Regions from separate parts of the Streptomyces sp. DF42 genome, predicted to be linked through region 1. Evidence: riboswitches for the same ligand, from Rfam matches in the RefSeq annotation. Region 1 holds a riboswitch; each other region holds the start of a gene.
The links. A riboswitch is a leader RNA that binds a small molecule or an ion and turns the genes downstream of it on or off. The one in region 1 is predicted to bind cyclic di-AMP.
Positions count from the first base shown of each region.

Region 2: linked by a shared signal. The riboswitch ahead of ACYUED_RS05430 (C40 family peptidase) and the one ahead of ACYUED_RS32735 (M23 family metallopeptidase) in region 1 are both predicted to bind cyclic di-AMP.
Region 3: linked by a shared signal. The riboswitch ahead of ACYUED_RS04075 (C40 family peptidase) and the one ahead of ACYUED_RS32735 (M23 family metallopeptidase) in region 1 are both predicted to bind cyclic di-AMP.

Region 1 covers NZ_CM177859.1:7,131,678-7,137,734, reverse strand. The annotation lists gene ACYUED_RS32750 (bifunctional acetate--CoA ligase family protein/GNAT family N-acetyltransferase) at 1-1,668, opposite strand, end outside; gene ACYUED_RS32745 (HPr family phosphocarrier protein) at 1,878-2,159, shown strand; gene ACYUED_RS32740 (GntR family transcriptional regulator) at 2,299-2,994, opposite strand; gene ACYUED_RS32735 (M23 family metallopeptidase) at 3,184-3,948, opposite strand; cyclic di-AMP (ydaO/yuaA leader) riboswitch at 3,961-4,123, opposite strand; gene ACYUED_RS32730 (M16 family metallopeptidase) at 4,325-5,713, opposite strand; gene ACYUED_RS32725 (M16 family metallopeptidase) at 5,710-6,057, opposite strand, start outside.
Region 2 covers NZ_CM177859.1:1,180,573-1,186,629, reverse strand. The annotation lists gene bioB (biotin synthase BioB) at 1-728, opposite strand, end outside; gene ACYUED_RS05450 (8-amino-7-oxononanoate synthase) at 876-2,003, shown strand; gene ACYUED_RS05445 (DUF397 domain-containing protein) at 2,065-2,292, opposite strand; gene ACYUED_RS05440 (helix-turn-helix domain-containing protein) at 2,302-3,162, opposite strand; gene ACYUED_RS05435 (ATP-binding protein) at 3,376-3,834, shown strand; gene ACYUED_RS05430 (C40 family peptidase) at 4,057-4,530, opposite strand; cyclic di-AMP (ydaO/yuaA leader) riboswitch at 4,534-4,675, opposite strand; gene ACYUED_RS05425 (hypothetical protein) at 5,091-5,399, opposite strand; gene ACYUED_RS05420 (ATP-dependent Clp protease proteolytic subunit) at 5,407-6,042, opposite strand.
Region 3 covers NZ_CM177859.1:852,137-858,193, forward strand. The annotation lists gene ACYUED_RS04055 (permease) at 1-905, opposite strand, end outside; gene ACYUED_RS04060 (hypothetical protein) at 985-1,809, opposite strand; gene ACYUED_RS04065 (LysR family substrate-binding domain-containing protein) at 1,915-2,676, opposite strand; gene ACYUED_RS04070 (DUF5997 family protein) at 2,735-3,139, shown strand; cyclic di-AMP (ydaO/yuaA leader) riboswitch at 3,372-3,546, shown strand; gene ACYUED_RS04075 (C40 family peptidase) at 3,555-4,958, shown strand; gene ACYUED_RS04080 (hypothetical protein) at 5,016-5,387, opposite strand; gene ACYUED_RS04085 (ABC transporter substrate-binding protein) at 5,543-6,057, shown strand, end outside.

The DNA of each region.
Region 1 (6,057 bases):
GCGCGACAGGGCGGCGCGGAAGTCGCCCGCCGAGGCCCCCGTCGTCAGGTCCAGCGGCCGCGCGGGCCTGAGTCCCTCGGAGAGACACGCGTCGTACGTCAGCAGCCCCAGCGACTCGGAGTTTCCCAGGATCGCCACCCGCGGCCCCGCCGGCAGCGGCTGCCGGGCGAGCAGCAGCCCCGCGTCGACCAGCTCGGTGATGGTGTCCACCCGGATCACGCCGGCCTGTCTGAGCAGCGCGGACACGGTCGTGTGCGGCAGCCGTGTCGCCCGTACGGCATGTCCCTGGGGGGCGCTGCCGGCGCCCTGGACCACGACCAGCGGCTTCGCCGCCGCGGTGCGCCGGGCGAGGCGGGTGAACTTGCGGGGGTTACCGATGGACTCCAGGTACATGAGGACGACATCGGTGTCCGGGTCGTCGTACCAGTACTGGATCACGTCGTTGCCGGACACGTCCGCGCGGTTTCCGGAGGACACGAAGGTGGACACGCCCGTGACGCCCGTGACTCCCCCGCCGCGGCGCTGCAGCCGGGACAGCAGGGCGATGCCGATGGCGCCGGACTGTGCGAACAGGCCGATGCGGCCGGGGCGGGGCATCTCGGGGGCGAGCGAGGCGTTCAGCCGTACGTCGGAGGAGGTGTTGATGACCCCGAAGGCGTTCGGCCCGATGATCCGCATGCCGTACGTGCGCGCGTGCCGCACGAGTTCGCGCTGGCGCTCGCGTCCTTCGGGCCCGCTCTCGGCGTACCCGGCGGAGATGACGACGAGCCCCTGCACGCCGTGCTCGCCGCACTCGGTGACCACCTCGGGGACCTGCTCGGCCGGCACGGCGACGACCGCGAGGTCGACGGGCCCGTCGATGTCCCGCACCGAGCGGTGCGCCGGGACGCCGTCGAGCTCCTTGAGGTCTTCGGGAAGCGCCTTGTTCACGGCGTGGAGCGACCCGGTGAAGCCGGCGTCGCGGATGTTGTCGAGGATGCCGCGGCCCACACCTCCCGGCGTGCGCCCGGTGCCGACGACGGCGACCGAGCCCGGTACGAGCAGTCGTCGTACGGACCGCGCCTCGGCGCGCTGCTCCCGCGCGCGCTGTACCGCGAGGGAGCGGTCGGTGGGTTCGAGGTCGAACTCCAGGCGTACGACGCCGTCCTCGAAGCTGCGCTTCTGGGTGTAGCCCGCGTCCGTGAACACCTTGATCATCTTGACGTTGGCGGGCAGCACCTCGGCGGCGAAGCGGCGGATGGCGCGCTCGCGGGCGACCGCGCCGATGTGTTCGAGGAGGGCGGAGGCGACTCCGCGCCCCTGGTGGGCGTCCTGGACGAGGAAGGCGACCTCGGCCTCGTCGGCGGGTGCGGACGCGGGCGTTCCGTCGGCGCCGATGCGGTCGTAGCGTACGGTGGCGATGAACTCGCCGCCGACCGTGGCCGCGAGTCCCACCCGGTCCACAAAGTCGTGGTGCGTGAAGCGGTGGACGTCCTTGGCGGACAGGCGAGGGTAGGGCGCGAAGAAGCGGTAGTACTTCGACTCGTCCGACACCTGCTCGTAGAAGCTGACCAGGCGCTCGGCGTCATCAACGGTGATGGGGCGGATGCGCGCGGTGCCGCCGTCGCGCAGCACCACGTCGGCCTCCCAGTGCGCGGGGTACTCGTGCCGGTCCGGCGAGGTCTGCATGGGCCCCAGAGTACGGCTCGCGTCCGACAACGGCGCGAGGCAGTCTGTGGAGAACACGGCAGTCCGCGGAGAACTGAACAAGGACGCAAGTCGGGCCGAGGCCGCGGTCCGACGACCCGCCCCGGACGGGACGAAGGACCGCTCCGGACATGCTTCACGTTGTGGGAAACTGGTCTAGACAACCCTGAGACTCTGAAGGGCAGCATCACATGGCTGAGCGCCGCGTCAACGTCGGCTGGGCCGAGGGCCTCCACGCCCGCCCCGCTTCCATCTTCGTCCGGGCCACCACGGCCGCAGGTATCCCCGTGACGATCGCCAAGGCCGACGGCAACCCCGTCAACGCGGCCTCCATGCTGGCCGTCCTGGGCCTGGGCGCCCAGGGTGGCGAGGAGATCGTCCTCGCCTCCGACGCCGAGGGCGCGGACGCGGCCCTCGACCGTCTGGCCAAGCTGGTCTCCGAAGGTCTCGAGGAGCTCCCCGAGACCGTCTGACCACGGCACCGCAGAAGGGCTCGTCCGAATTACCGGGCGAGCCCTTCGCATTTCTTGTTCCGAGACCGTGGAATTCTCGATCGGGGGCAGCATGGATAAACCCCCGCGAATTCTCTTGTCTTTGTATACGGCGCCCGTGTTAATGACGCAGGCTCGACATGTTTACGGCATGTTGCGAGTTCCTCACACGGTCGGCGCGATCGGCGCCGGGGGCGAATCGCAGCCGGTGCACCCCACTGGAACGCTCCGTGTGCAGCGTCGTGATCGCCCGCGCGCGCTCGCCGTCACCGCGGGCCACGGCGTCAACGATCGCGCCGTGCTCCGCCCAGGACTCCACGGGGTCGGCGGGCGCCTCCACGGCGTACATCCAGGCGATCTTGTGGCGCAGCTGGGTCAGCATCGAGGTCAGCGCGGGGCTGCCGGAGGCCTGGGCGAGCGTCTCGTGGAACCAGTTCCCCAGGGAGCGCAGATCCTCGCTGTTGCCCCTCCTGGCCCGCTCCTGGCCCAGTCTCACCAGGCCGCGCAGGACCTTGAGATGGGCCTCGGTGCGCCGTTGGGCGGCCCGTGAGGCACCGAGCGGCTCCAGGAGCATGCGCATCTCCAGCAGGTCGGCGGCCTCCTGCTCGGTCGGTTCCGCCACGCACGCGCCCGCGTGCCGGCGGGTCACCACGAAGCCCTCGGCCTCCAGCGTGCGCAGGGCCTCGCGGACGGGAACGCGCGAGACGCCGTAGCGGCGGGCCAGAACTTCCTCGGTGAGGCGGCCGCCACGCTCATGGACACCGGCGACGATGTCGTCCCGGATCGCCGTGCACACCGAGTGCGCCGGAATACGCATGACCGACCTCCGACTTAATCCCCGTGAAACGTCGATGATTGACGTGTGTTCCGTGACTCTATTGCACAGAGCCGGAATTTCCGACGGGAGGCCGGAATCCATGGATATTTTTTGGACAGCAGGGCGACGGAAAACAGCGAAACCCCGGCTCGCGGAGCCGGGGTTTCGCCGTTGTCCTGCGATCCGTCGTCAGACGTTCACGCCGTGCGAGCGAAGGTAGGCGACGGGGTCGATGTCCGAGCCGTACTCGGCGGTCGTACGGGCCTCGAAGTGCAGGTGCGGTCCGGTGGTGTTGCCGGTCGCGCCGGAGACGCCTATCTGCTGCCCCGGGGTGACCGTCTGGCCCGCCGAGACACCGATGGACGACAGGTGGCCGTACTGGGTGTACGTGCCGTCGTGCATCCTGATCACTATCTGGTTGCCGTAGGCGCCGCCCCAGCCGGTCTCGACGACGGTGCCGGCACCGACCGCGTGAACCGGCGTGCCGCTCGCGGCGTGGAAGTCGATGCCCGTGTGGCTGCCGGAGGACCACAGGGAGCCACCGGTCTTGTAGCCGGTCGAGACGTACGAGTTCGAGATCGGCGCGACGAAGGTGTTGAGGCGCTTGCGCTCGGCCTCACGCGCGGCGCGCTCCTTGGCCTCGCGCTCCGCCTCGGCCTTCGCGGCGGCCTGCTTGCGCGCCGCCTCCAGGGCCGCCTTCTTGCGGGCGGCCTCCTCGGCGGCCTGCTTCTGGGCATCGGCCTGGGCGTCGATCTTGTCGGCGATCGTGTCGCCGATGGTGATGACAGGGTTGAGGCCGGTCTGCTCGACGGAGCTCTCGGCGGCGAGGGCCGGAGCGGCCTGGGCGCCGACGACGCCGGTGGCGGCGAGAGCCGCGACCCCTGCGGCGCGGGTGGTGGTGCGGTGCATCCGCGTGGGACGACGGTGCTTCCCGGTGGCGCGCGTGAACGCCATGTGGTGGCTGTTCCTTTCCTTCCCTCTCGCCTACCGGGTTAGCTGACGGGTTCGGAGCAGGAAGGTCTCCTACGGACCCCCTCGCTGGGCGCGGGCGTCCGATTCACCCCAGGGACTGCGGTGGGTCCCCGGCTCCCCTGGCTCGCGCCATAGGGGGACTCGGCGATGACTGTCCGGTGCCGCGGATGCGGCGCTGTGCCTGACGGACAGACCGGATGACGCTAAGCGGGGCGACTTTCAATTCCCAAACGGATCACGCCTTTTGTAGTGCATGCCACAGGTCAGACAGGCAACCTCTCCCCTAATTCGGACATTAGGGGGCCCTGGTGACTCATCAGTCACCAGGGCCCCTACGCGCGCGGCGCCGACCGGTCCTCTACTCGGCTGCCACGACGGTGACTTCGCCGATCCCCAGGGCCTCGACTGGCTCCTTGATCTCGGCCGCGTCACCGACGAGGACGGTCACCAGACGGTCCACCGGGAAGGCACTGACGGCCGCGGCGGTGGCCTCCACCGTGCCGGTGGCGGCGAGCTGCTGGTACAGCGTCGCCTGATAGTCGTCCGGCAGGTGCTGCTCGACCTGGTCGGCCAGCGTGCTCGCCACGGCCGCCGCGGTCTCGTACTTCAGCGGCGCCACCCCGACCAGGTTCTGTACGGCGACATCGCGCTCGGCGTCGGTGAGGCCGCCCTCGGCGAGCGTGCGCAGCACCTTCCAGAGGTCGTCGAGCGCCGGGCCGGTGTTCGGGGTGTCGACGGAGCCGCTGATCGCGAGCATCGCGGCACCGGAGCCGTCCGGGGCGGACCTGAGGACCTGGCCGAACGCGCGCACACCGTAGGTGTAGCCCTTCTCCTCGCGCAGGACGCGGTCCAGACGGGAGGTGAGGGTGCCTCCGAGGCAGTACGTACCGAGCACCTGCGCGGGCCACACACGGTCGTGCCGGTCGCGGCCGACGCGGCCGATGAGCAGCTGCGTCTGGACGGAGCCGGGGCGGTCCACGATGATCACGCGTCCGGTGTCGTCGGCGGTGATCGGCGGCACCGGACGGGACTCGCCCCCGGTGCCCGTCCAGGCGCCCAGGGTCTCGCCGAGCAGCGCGTCCAGGTCGATACCGGTGAGGTCACCGACGACGACGGCGGTGGCCGTGGCGGGCCTGACGTGCCGGTCGTAGAAGGCGCGTACGGCCGCCGAGTCGATCTTCTCGACGGTCTCCTCGGTGCCCTGGCGCGGGCGCGACATGCGCGAGGTCGCCGGGAACAGCTCCTTGGAGAGCTCCTTGGCGGCGCGGCGGGAGGGGTTGGCCAGCTCGTGCGGGATCTCGTCCAGGCGGTTGCGGACCAGCCGCTCGATCTCGCTGTCGGCGAAGGCGGGTGCCCTGAGGGCGTCGGCGAGCAGACCGAGCGCCTTGGCGAGGCGGGAGGCCGGCACTTCGAGGCTCAGACGCAGACCCGGGTGGTCGGCGTGCGCGTCGAGCGTGGCGCCGCAGCGCTCCAGCTCGGCGGCGAAGTCCTCGGCGGAGTGCTTGTCGGTGCCCTCGGAGAAGGCCCGCGCCATGATCGTGGCGACGCCTTCGAAAGCGGCCGGCTCGGCTTCCAGGGGGGCGGCCAGGAGCACCTCCACGGCGACGACCTGCTGGCCGGGGCGGTGGCAGCGCAGGACGGTCAGGCCGTTGCCGAGCGCGCCGCGCTCCGGGGCGGGGAAGGCCCAGGGCCTCGCCTCGCCGGCCTGGGGCTGCGGGTGGAACTCCATCGTGGTGAGCTCGGTCACTTGGCCGCCTCCGTGGTGTCGTCGCCGGCCTCGACCGTGGCTTCGGCCTCGGGGTCCTGCGGGGGATCCGCGTCCTCGGCGGTCTCTCCCGCGACGGGCTCGTAGACGAGCACCGCGCGGTTGTCGGGCCGCAGGCGGGCCTTGGCGACCTCCTGGACCTCCTGGGGTGTCACTTCCAGGACGCGCTGGACGGCGGTGAGAGCGAGCTGCGGGTCGCCGAACAGGACGGCGTAACGGCACAGTTCGTCGGCGCGGCCCGCGACCGTGCCGAGCCGGTCGAGCCACTCACGCTCCAACTGGGCCTGCGCGCGCTCCATTTCCTCGGCGGTGGGGCCCTCCTCGGC
Region 2 (6,057 bases), 6.0 Mb from region 1:
GGTGTGCCCTCGACCGGGATCAGGAAGTTGACCGGAACCGAGTCGGGGTCCAGCTCGCGCAGCGAGAAGACCACGTCCACCAGGTCCTCGTCGCTCTCGCCCATACCGGCGATCAGACCGGAGCACGCAGACAGACCGGCCGCGTGCGCCTTCTGCACCGTGTCCACCCGATCGGCGTACGTGTGCGTGGTCGTGATGTCCCCGTACGTCGACTCGGACGTGTTCAGGTTGTGGTTGTAGGCGTCCGCGCCCGCCTCGCGCAGCCGCTCGGCCTGGCCGTCGGAGAGCAGACCGAGGCAGGCGCACACCTCGACGCCCTCGTTCTGTTCCTTGATCGCCTTGATGGTGCCCGCCACCCGGTCCACGTCACGGTCGGTCGGGCCACGCCCGGACGCCACCAGACAGACCCGCTTGGCGCCGCCGGCCAGGCCGGCCGCGGCCGCCTCGGAGGCCTGGTCGGGCTTGAGCCAGGTGTACTTCAGGATGCCGGTGTCGGCGCCGAGCCGCTGGGAGCAGTACGAGCAGTCCTCGGGACACAGGCCCGACTTCAGGTTGACGAGGTAGTTGAGTTTCACCCGTCGGCCGAACCAGTGCCGGCGTACCTTTCCGGCCGCGGCCACCACATCGAGCACGTCGTCGTCGGAAGTGGCGAGGACGGCAAGAGCCTCCTCGCGGGTCGGCAGCTCGCGCCGAAGCCCCTTGTCCACCAGCGTGTTCAGCAGGTCCATGAGAGCCGATCCTGTCTTACGGAAGCGCTCCCGGCCAAGGAGAGATTGAACAACAGAGGCACTTCGACGTGTGTGTATTGCCACACCATGGGGTGCGACCCGTCCGGCTAGTGTCTGTCCACTGCCTACAAAAGTCCCGGAGGAGCCATGGCGTTCGGCTGGATCGACGAACAGGCGGAGCTGCGCCGTCGCGCCGGACTCGTACGGACCCTGCGGCCGCGCCCGGCCGACTCCCCGCTGCTGGACCTCGCGAGCAACGACTACCTGGGGCTGGCCCACCATCCCGCCGTCGCCGAGGGCGCCGCGGTGGCCGCGCGGACCTGGGGCGGCGGCTCGACCGGGTCCCGGCTCGTGACGGGTACGACGGAACTCCACGTCGAGCTGGAGCGCGAGCTGGCCGAATTCTGCGGTTTCGAGGCGGCCCTGGTCTTCTCCTCGGGTTACGCGGCCAACCTCGCCGCTGTCACCGCCCTGGCCCCGCACGGCTCACTGATCGTCTCCGACGCGGGCAACCACGCCTCACTGATCGACGGCTGCCGGCTGGCCCGGGGCGCCACCCAGGTCGTGCCCCACTCCGACCCGGACGCCGTGCGCAAGGCGCTCTGGACGCACGAGGGCACGGCGGTCGTCGTCTCGGACACGGTCTTCTCGGTGGACGGGGACGCCGCACCGCTGACCGCCTTCGCCGAGGCGTGCCGGGAGCGCGGCGCGGGACTGCTGGTCGACGACGCGCACGGGCTCGGCGTCCTCGGCGACGGCGGCCGGGGCGCCCCGCACGCGGCCGGCCTCGCGGGCGCCGACGACGTCGTCGTGACGGCCACGCTGTCCAAGTCGTTCGGCAGCCAGGGCGGAGTCGTCCTCGGCCCCGCCCGGGTCATCGACCACCTCGTCAACGCGGCCCGGACGTTCATCTTCGACACGGGCCTGGCTCCGGCGGCCGCCGGAGCGGCCCTGGCGGCCCTCCGACTCCTGCGCCGCGAGCCGGAGCGGGCGGCGCGGGCGCGCACGGTGGCGGCCGAGCTGCACGCACGCCTGACCGCCGCGGGTCACGAGGCGGTACGCCCGGACGCCGCGGTCGTCTCCGTGCGCGCGCCGTCCCCGGACGAGGCCCTGCAATGGGCGGCCGACTGCCGTGCGGCAGGCCTTGCCGTGGGCTGCTTCCGTCCTCCTTCCGTGCCCGACGGCATCTCACGGCTCAGGTTGACCGCTCGCGCGGACCTCTCCGAGGCACAGATCGAACGCGCTGTAGGTGTGATCGGCGAGACGCGACCATGAGTCGGCGTGACACGGCCGTGTGCCGCACGATGCGGAACTGATCAGGCCTGATCGGAACTGATCAGGCCTTGAAGGTGGCCGTGAACTCCGTCCAGCTCCCGGGGGAGATGAGCAGGGCGGGCCCGGCCGGGTCCTTGGAGTCGCGCACGGCGAGCAGCCCGGCCCAGGGGCCGGAGTGCGGCAGTGCCGTCTCCACGCAGTTGTTCGCACCCGTGCTGTAACTGCTGCGCAGCCACCGCACGCCATGCAGATCGGTACTGGAAGGTACGTTCCGAGGCAGTGCAGACATGGTGCCTCCTTACGCGCCGTCACTTATTGCGGCGATGTGATCCAACGAGTCCTCGGGCGAAAGGGCGTGGGACTGAAGGGCGGTGAAGGCCTCGGTATAGGCCCGGAGGTCTTCTTTCCGCTCGAGGTAGAGGCTACTCGTCAAGTGGTCGAGAACAACCACGTCCAGATCAGAAGTGCTCGAAAATGAGAAGATTACGAAAGGCCCGGTGACGCCGACATGGGCACCGGCAGCGAACGGCAGTACCTGAAGCCGCACTTGAGGCAGGCGCGCCGCCTCGATGAGCTGTCGCAGCTGTCTCGCCATGACGTCGGGGCCGCCGATCTCCCGGCGCAGCACAGCCTCGTCCAGCACCGCGCTCAGCTCCAGCGGCCGGTCCGCACGCAGCACGTCCTGCCTGGCCAGGCGCACCTCGACCAGGGCGTCCAGCCGCTCGTCGTCCAGTCCGCCCACCGCCGCCCGGGTCACCTCACGTGCGTACTCGGGCGTCTGCAACAGGCCGGGTACGACGGACGTCTCCAGCGTGCTCATTGCGCTCGCCTGGGACTCCAGGCTGATGAAATCGCGGTAGGTCGGGGGCAGCACCCCGCGATAGGCGTGCCACCAGTGGTGCCGGCCGCCTCCCTCGTCGGAACCCGCCAACGCCATCAGCAACTCACGGAGTTGGGCGTCCGACACGGTGTAGGCGTCCAGGAGTAACCGCACATCGGCCGGTTTCACCCCGCTGGCACCCGTCTCGATCCGGCTCACCTTCGACTGGTGCCAGCCCACGAGCCGAGCCGCCTCGCCGCTTGTGAGCCCCGCACTCGTGCGTAACGCACGCAGTTCGGCACCCAGCTTCCGGCGGCGCACCGCGGGACCGTGCTGCATGCGTTACTCCTTACTCCTACCGGGCCACCCGAATACGGTCTCCCGTCGCAGAGTTCACCGCTTTGAGCGACAGATATATGCATATCTTGGTGGATCGCCACCCGTGACCGTTGCGGTAATGGCACTCTGGCGACGAAGCACCAGTCCGGGACCGTACTCGAACCATCCGCTCCGTGTCGGACTCCGGTCCCGTGGGAAAGGGACGACCGCGCCATGGCAGACCATCTGGAAGCATCCGTCACTCTGCCGAGCGATCCCGCCTCGGTCGCCGCGGCCCGCGGCTACGTGGTCGACACCCTGGCGGAATGGGGATTGCCGGCGGGCACGGAAACCTCCGAGACCATCCGCCTCATCGTCTCCGAACTCGCTACCAACGCGGTGCAGCACACTCTCGGGCTGTCACCCACCTTCACGGTGGACGTCGAGCTCCACCATGACGAACAGCTGCGCATCGGCGTCACCGACAGTCATCCCCGCCTCCCGAAACGGCTGCCCGCCGCCGTCCAGCAGGACAACGGCCGGGGCATGGTGATCGTCCGCTGGCTGGCGGCCGAGTGCGGTGGCAGGCTCCGGGTGCGTCCCACCCGGGAGGGCGGCAAGACGGTGTCCATCGAATTTCCGTGGACCGTCCCGGCCGAGCCGGTGCCGGCCGCGGGACAGCAGGAGCCTTAGCACCGAGGCGCACGGCGCGGCCGCGAGGGGTGAAAGGCGGGAGCGGGAGCGGGAGCGTGGCGACGGGGCGTGGTGCCCCGGCCCGGTCCAGAGCGCCGTCAGGGCGCGGTGAGGGCTCAGGGCGGCAGGACGGCGGGGTTTCCGCCCCGGCAGTGTGCCGAGCCCGTGGAAGGCCCCGCGGGGGCGACGGCCTGTCAGGTCGGCGTCGCCCCCGCGGGAGAGTCAGCTGATCCGGCCGTACCAGACGCTGTTGGTCCAGATCTTCTGCAGTTTCACGACGTCCCCGGTCTTCGGGGCGTGCCAGATCTTCCCCTTCCCTGCGTAGATGCCCACGTGGTAGACGCTGGAGCCCGAGTGGAAGAACACGAGGTCTCCGGCCTTGCGGCTCTTCGAGGAGATGTGGTGGGACTTGTTGTACTGCTGGGCAGCCGTCCGGGGGAGCTTCTTGCCCGCCTTCTTGAACGAGTACAGCGTGAGCCCTGAGCAGTCGAACCTGCGCGGCCCCGAGGCACCCCACTTGTACGGGGAACCCTTCTTGGAGGCCGCGATCTGAAGTGCCTTCGTCGCGGGCGTGGCGGCCGCGGCGTCGGAGGCGACACCCGGGACCACGATGGAGCCGCCCACGGCGGCGATAGTGAGCGCCGAGGCCGTGCCGGCCCGGGCCATCAGCGACGGGACACGATTGAGCGCAGACATGCGCAACCCTTCGTCAGCCGCCTGTGAAGGATGACCTGTCGGATTCGGGCTGGCGAAGTTGCCCGGCCGCTGACGCGGCTTCACCCCAAGGGCTGCTCGACCCGGCGTCTCCCTACGGAGACGGCCGTTCCGGCGACCCGTCTTGCCTGGGTCCTCCACTCCTGCCGATCCACTCCTGTCGACCGGTCATCCGTGCGGCGGCAGGACTCGGCGTCCGCCCGGATCGCCCCGCCGCTGTGGCGGGGTCTTGTCGTCAGACAGGGATCTTCACCTACAGAAGTCAGAAAAACCCAATGGAACCGTGACTTTGTGTTGTTACTCACCACTCACCCGTTCGGGTGGACACCCCTGCGTTCGAACGGGCGTTGAGGCCCTCGACGAGCCCCGGACCAGCGGCGGAAGGCATCATTCCGGCCTAGGGCCACGCACGTTGTGCAACTCCGACGGCCCCGAAAAGGGAGCCAAGCATCCTCCAAAAGGCGGTACGCCTTTTGGTCCGTTTGAACGCCGGTCCGGACACCTCGCGCCGCGGCGAGGTGTCCGGACCGGTCGAACCCGCGTCAACTGGGGGAGTGCGGCGGCAGGGTGACCCTGGCCGTGCGCCGCTCGCCGTCCAGCACCCTGAGGGCGCGCCCCAGGGTCGGGGCGTGCAACTCGTTCTCGCCCCGACGGTGCATCAGCGCCAGCGCGTCGCGCAGCGCCGCCGCCTGGCTCACCAGAGCCTGCGCGGCACGCAGTCCGCGATACGTGTCCCCGTCATGCGCCGGGTTGATACGGCCGAGCAGGTCGACCACGTCGAGGTAACGGTCGATCAGCTCTCCCTCGGCGCGCGTGAGGGCGGGCAGCGGAGGAAGTTCGGGCGGGAGCACCGGCCTCTCACCGACCGGCGGGCGGGACGGGGGCGGCCCGGCGGCTGGGGATGATCTGGTCCACCAGCCCGTACTCCACCGCTCCTTGGGCATCCAGGATCTTGTCCCGCTCGATGTCCGCGTTCACCTGCTGCGCGCTGCGTCCCGTGTGCCGAACGAGCATCTCCTCGAGGCGGGAGCGCATCCGCGTCAACTCCTCGGCCTGGATGGCCAGATCGCTGGCCTGCCCCTCGACGGGCTCGGCCAGCGACGGCTGATGGATCACCACGCGGGCGCCCGGCAGCACGAACCGCTTGCCCGGCGTGCCGGCGGCCAGCAGCACCGCGGCGGAGGAACCCGCCTGCCCCAGGCAGGTCGTCGCCACGTCGCAGGTGACGTACTGGATCGTGTCGTAGAGCGCCGTCATGGCGCTGAACGAGCCGCCGGGCGAGTTGATGTACAGCGCGATGTCCCGGTCGGGGTCCTTGTGCTCCAGATACATGAGCTGCGCCATCACGTCGTTCGCCGAGGTGTCGTCGACCTGCGTCCCGAGGAAGACGATCCGTTCCTCCAGCAGCTTCGAGTACGGATCCAGCGACTTGTGCCCGTAGCTCGTGCGCTCGGTGATCTCGGGCAGGACATAGCGGGCGGTCGGTCGGGTCATGGGTGCCCCTCCTTC
Region 3 (6,057 bases), 6.3 Mb from region 1:
CCGACCACCATGAAGGCCAGGCGAGCGGTGGGCGAGAAGCCGGTGAGCGAGGCTGCGACGAAGGCGTCCGCCTCCGAGCAGACGGCGAGCAGGACGGCGAGACCGGCCAGGAAGAGCACCGACAGCCAGGGCGAGCCGGAGAAGGTGCCGAGGACCGAGCCCGGTACCGCCACGTTGAACGTGGCCGCGGCCATGGCGCCCAGCACCAGGAAGCCCCCGGCGTGCAGGAAGTCGTGCCGGAAGCCGAGGCGGAACTCCTTCCAGCGGCTGTGACCCGGCCGGTGCCCGGTGTGCCGGACAGCGGGGCGCAGCCATTCCTCGCGTCCCAACCAGAGCCACAGCCAGCCCATCGCGGCCGCGGTGAGAAGGGAGGCGACCAGTCGGGCGGCGACCATGGCGGGGTTTCCCGGGAAGGCGACGGCTGTTGCGGTGAGCACGATCGGATTGATCGCGGGAGCGGAGAGGAGGAAGGCGAAGGCGGCGGCCGGGTTGACGCCGCGGCGGATCAGACTGTCCGCGACCGGCACCGAGGCGCATTCGCAGCCCGGCAGCACGACGCCCGCGACGCCGGCCACGGGGACGGCGAGTGCGGGGCGCCTGGGCAGGATCCTGGTGAACAGGTCGGCCGGTACGAAGGCGTTGATCGCCCCCGACAGGGCCGTACCCAGGAGAAGGAAGGGCAGCGCCTGGACGGTGATGGCCAGACAGACCGTGCGCCAGGCCGCGACAGCGGGCTGGTTCAGCCACCCGCCGCCGGTGAGCACGAGCACCGCCACCAGACCGGCCGACGTGGCGATGCCGACGGACAGGGGCCATCGGGTGAAGTGCCGTCTCGGGTGGGCGTCCGGCGGCGCGACGATCACTGAGGGGGGCGCCACATCAACCAGTTCATCCGTTTTTTGCATTTTTACTCCGGATGTCGGATTCCGTGGCGAAGATAAGCCAGACCTCCTCCCCGCACGGTGCGCACACGCCGCCCGGCGTTCAACCGACCGCGATGTGATCGTCCGAGGACCGGCGCTGGGACGTCGCCTTCGGCACCTTGTGCCGGAGGACCGGCACGGCGACTTCGCCGGATGGCCGCTTGCGGCCGCGCCCGTGGAACAGCGCGAGGACGATCGCGGCGCCGACCGCTATCAGGTGCTCCCGGCCGGCCAGGTTGGGTACGGCGATCGACTCCCACACCATGGACCCACCGGTGAGCGTGAACACGATGGGAGCGCGGCGGACGACGGCGACGTAGGTGAACAGGCCCACGACAGCTGCGGAGGGTCCGGTGTCCAGCACCTGCCCGACCTCACGCGACAGGCCCAGCCCACCCCAGCCGGGGCCGAGCGCGATCATCACGCGCACCATGAGGGTGCCGGCCAGCGTGGTCGCGTACGCGACGGCGAGCGTCCTGGCCCGGCCGAGTGCGAGTTCGGCGAGCGCGAACGCGAGGAACAACTGCGTGATCCCCGCCCACACGGGCAGATCCAGGGCCGGGACGTACAGCGAGACCGGCGTGCGCAGCAGGGCCAGCCACCACGGCAGGTCGGCCTTGACGCCGCCGAGGATCCGGACCACCACGGCACCGGTCGGCCGTTGCGCCAGCGCATGGAAGAAGATGACGCCGAAGGCGGCCACGAACGCGAGGGACAGCGCGGGCAGCCCGCGCCTTCGGAGTTGCCGCACGGGATCGACCACGATGCCGTTCCACTCGCCCCGCAGCGTGCGCCCGAGGAATACGGCCACCCGCCAGGCTTCGCGACGCAGCCGCCCCTGCCCGGAACGGTCTGCCCGGGCGTACGACAGTCCGGCAGCGCGCACACTGTCCGCGACACCGCCGATGCACCGCATCCTCCTGCGAAGCAAAACGCCCCCTGACCTGGTAGAAGTGGCCCACGCCGCACAGGCGAGACCACTCCTCCGGGGCTACGCCCGGCGGCGAGGCTTCCTGCGCTTGGCGCCCTTGGAGACGACGGATCCACCCCGAGGGTTCCGTCCGGTCGTCTTGGCGGCCGTGGGCTTGCGCCGGGCGGCGGCCGTGTCGCCCGCCTTGCCCTGGGACTCCGGCGCAGGTGCCGTGCGGCCCCGGGAGCTGTTGACCGTGCGGCCGCGGACGATGCCGATGAAGTCCTCGACCATGTCCGTGGTCGCCTCCTCGGGCCAGGCCAGGGCGACGCCCGACCCGGGGCCGTCCACGAGCGGCCGGTAGGTGAGGTCTCTGCGGTGGTGGAGGCGGGCCAGCGACTGGGGGACGATCAGGAGGCCGATGCCCGCCGCCACGAGTTCGACGGCGTCCTCCGTGGTGGCGGGGCGCTCGAAGGCGGGCTCTCCCGGCGGCCGGTCCCAGTCGAAGACATCGTCGAGCGGATGGAGGACGACCTCCTCCGCGAGGTCCTCGACGCTCACCTCGTCCGCCGCGGTGATCAGGTGGCCCTTGGGGACCATGACGACCGTCGTCTCGGTGTAGAGGGGGATGGCGCTGAAGAACGTACGGTCCACCGGCAGGCGCAGGAGTCCCGCGTCGGCGTCACCGGCGCGCAGCACCTCGGACGCCTCGGCGGCCGGTACGGCGAGGAGGGTCAGCGGAATGTCGGGCAGGCGCTCGTTCCAGATCCGCACCCACTTGGCGGGCGTCGCTCCCGGGACGTACGCGAGCCGGAACGTCTGGGATGCTTCCGTGCCTGTCACCCCGCCAGGCTACCGGCCGTGGTCGGAGGTCTCGAACGCGCTCGATACCCTGGGCACCATGATGTCGCACCAGACCACCCAGACGATGAAGCCCGCGACCGCGGCGAAGAAGCTGGGTGTGTACCTCGAGGCCACCCCCGCCGAGTTCCGTGAGGGTGTCGTCTCACGCGCCCAGCTCGACCAGCTCCAGGCCGAGCCGCCCGAGTGGCTGCGCGAGCTGCGGGCCAACGGGCCGCACCCGCGTCCGGTGGTCGCGGCGAAGCTCGGCGTCTCCATCGCGGGCCTCGCGCGCGGCGGGGTCACCGAGCCGCTCACCACGGACCAGATCGACGCGCTGAAGCAGGAACAGCCCGAGTGGCTGCAGAAGGAGCGTGCCACCCAGGCCGAGGTCCGCAAGGAGGGGGCGCGCATCAAGAAGCGGAACGCCGAGCGCGAGCAGCGGAGCGACGACCCGCGTTCCTGACTCCTGACGCCTTGCTCCTGACGCCGTAGTCCTTCCGCGACACCCGCCAGCCCGCGACGTTCCGTCGCCGTCCGGATTCCCTGCGTGCACAACACTCGGATCTGACGGAACGTCACGACAAAGGTCACAAAAGCGTATCGGACATTCCGGCCTCCAACCTTCACACGAGTCGCACAAGTTGGCTAGTTTGGCAGCAGGCCGCACGAGACCCACCGGCGAACCCCGTCGGGACGCGCGGCCTCCGCCGAGTCCGGTGCGCCCCCGTGGCAGCCGGAGCCGGGGACCCGACCGAACGATGGGGTGAATCGGCCCAACCGCCCGCAAGGGCAAGGGCCGTAGGGCATGCCTTCCGGAGACGACCGCCCGAACCCGACAGCTAACTCGGTAGGCGGAGCACGGAAGGAGTACGGCTCCCATGGCGCCGGAACGATCGTCGCGTCCAGGAGGCTTCGGCCTTCCCGGTATGCGCAACTCCGCTCTCGCGACCGCCGCCCTCACCTCGGTGGCCCTGTTCTCGCAGACCGCCGACGCCGCACCGATGACGGCGGACGAGGGCCCCAGCCGCGAAGACGTCCTGCAGCGGGTGAGCAGCCTCTACGACCAGGCCGAGTCCGACACCGGCCTCCACAACATCACCCGGGCGCAGTCGGCGGGTTCGCGGGGCCGCGGCGCCCCGGCGAGCGGTGGCCGGACCCGGACGTCGGATCCCGAGATGGACGACATCACCCGGCAGTGGTTCGCCGGGGCGCGCTCATCACTGGGCCCGACGGCCCCGGCCGTCCTGCCGGCCGACCGCACGCCCACCCGGCGCACGCCGGCCCGCCCGGCGGGGCCCCGGCCCGAGCGCGCGGCGGCACCGGCGCCCGAGACCCGTACCGGCCGCGGGCTGGAGCCGGCCGCCCGGCCCGCGCTCGAACTGCCCGCCGGTCAGACCGAGCCGGGTCCGGTGGCCGAGTTGACGGCCGCACCCACGGCGGCACTGCCCGCCGTACCGGCACAGCGGCAGGAATCCTCCACGGCCCCGCCCGCTGCCGCTCCCGAGTCGAAGCAGGCGTCGCTGCGCAGCTCCAAGCAGCACAACCAGCGCAAGATCGCGGCGGCCAGCGAGCTGCTGTACAGGTACACCGCCCGGCAGACCTCCGTGGCGCCGCTGATGGCCGTCCAGTCCCAGCCGCTCCCACTGCCCCAACTCCCCCAGGTTCCCGCCCCCTGGGAGGAGCAGGCGCTGCGCGCGACCGAGGAGGCATGGCGACTGCGGCAGCCGTCCGTACTCGACACGGGCGTGCCGCCGGCCGGGGACTGGCGACTCCAGCCGTCCGTCCTCGACACCGGCGTCCCCGCGGCCGAGGACTGGCGGATGCAGCCCCCGGCACTCGACACCGGCGCACCCGCCGCCCCGGACTGGCGGATGCAGCCTTCCGTGCTCGACACCGGTGTCCCCGTCGTCGAGACGCCCGTCGGCACCAAGGCCGACCGGGCCGTCGCGTTCGCCCGTGCGCAGATCGGCAGGCCGTGCCTGTGGGGTGCGGTCGGGCCGGAGTCGTACGACAACGCCGGTCTCACCCAGGCCTCCTGGAAGGCCGCGGGGGTCGCCCTGCCGCGCACCCCGCACGAGCAGGCGAACACCGGCACCGTGATCCCGCTCGCCGAGAGCCGCCCCGGGGACCTGATCTTCTTCCACGACAACTTCAGCCACGTCGGCGTCTACACCGGCAACGGCCTGATGATCCACGCCCCCGGTCCGGGCTCGGTCATCCGCGAGGAGTCGATCCACAACGCCGGGGAGGCCGCGATCCGGATCGCCGTGCGTCCGGCGTGAGGGTCAGGAACACCGGTCGAGTCGAGACACCAGCAGTCCGGTGAAGTGCGCGGCCGCTCACGGAAGTCGGCGGCCGCGCACCGCCCGGACCTGTGCCGCGCACTGCCGGAAGACCGAGTGAGCGTACGAGCTCTTACTGCGGGGCGAGCCCGTCGCGGACCAGCCCCGGGCGGACCGGGAGCCCCCTGCCCACCGGACGCCGACGTCGAAGAGTTCACGCCGACCGGTGCCCGCCGGGCCGAGCCCGAGCGGATGAGCACACGGGACGATCGCGGCCACCGGGATGACGACGGCGCACTCGACCCGCAGGTCGTGCTGCGGGCCCATCACGTGGGTGGCGGCGATGTCCGCGATGCCCTCGGCCATGCGCCGGGTCGCCTCCTGACCGGGATCGTCGTCGAGGCGGACGGTGATGCCCGAAACGCGCACGCCGGAAGGTGACCCTCGCGGCCCGGACGGCCCGTCGCGCGAACCCTCCGAGCAGGCGCGGGTGATGCCGCGGCCCGTCCGCCACGGGGCTCGCGTTCGGGACGGCCGCCTGTGGCTCCGGGTCCGGCAGCGCCGGTTCCGGCGACCCGAACACGCTGGAGGTGTGGACCCGGAGCGATCCGGACTCGGCCGCCACCTACGACCGTGTCTTCGCCGCCTTCACCAAGAAGACCGGCATCAAGATCGACCACCAGCCGGTCGTCAACTTCGACCAGCAGCTCCAGGCGCGGGCCTCCACCAAGGACCTGCCCGACGTCCTGATCAACGACACGGCTCTGATGGGCAGTTACCAGAGCCAGGGGCTGCTCAAGCCGATCGACCCCGACTCGATCGCGGGCCACGACCAGATCAGCGCCAAGTCGTGGTCCTCCACCGTGGGCCTGGACGGCAAGCACTACGGCATCCCGTACTCCCGCCAGGCGATGACCCTGATGATCCGCAAGGACTGGCTGAAGAAGCTCGGCCTGAAGGCACCGACGACCTGGCAGCAGATGCTCGACGTCGCCAAGGCCTTCGCCGACCGCGACCCCGACGGGGACGGCAAGAAGGACACCTACGGCATCGTCGCGCCGGGCAGCGCCATGAACGGCTATGCCGCCTGGTGGGGTGC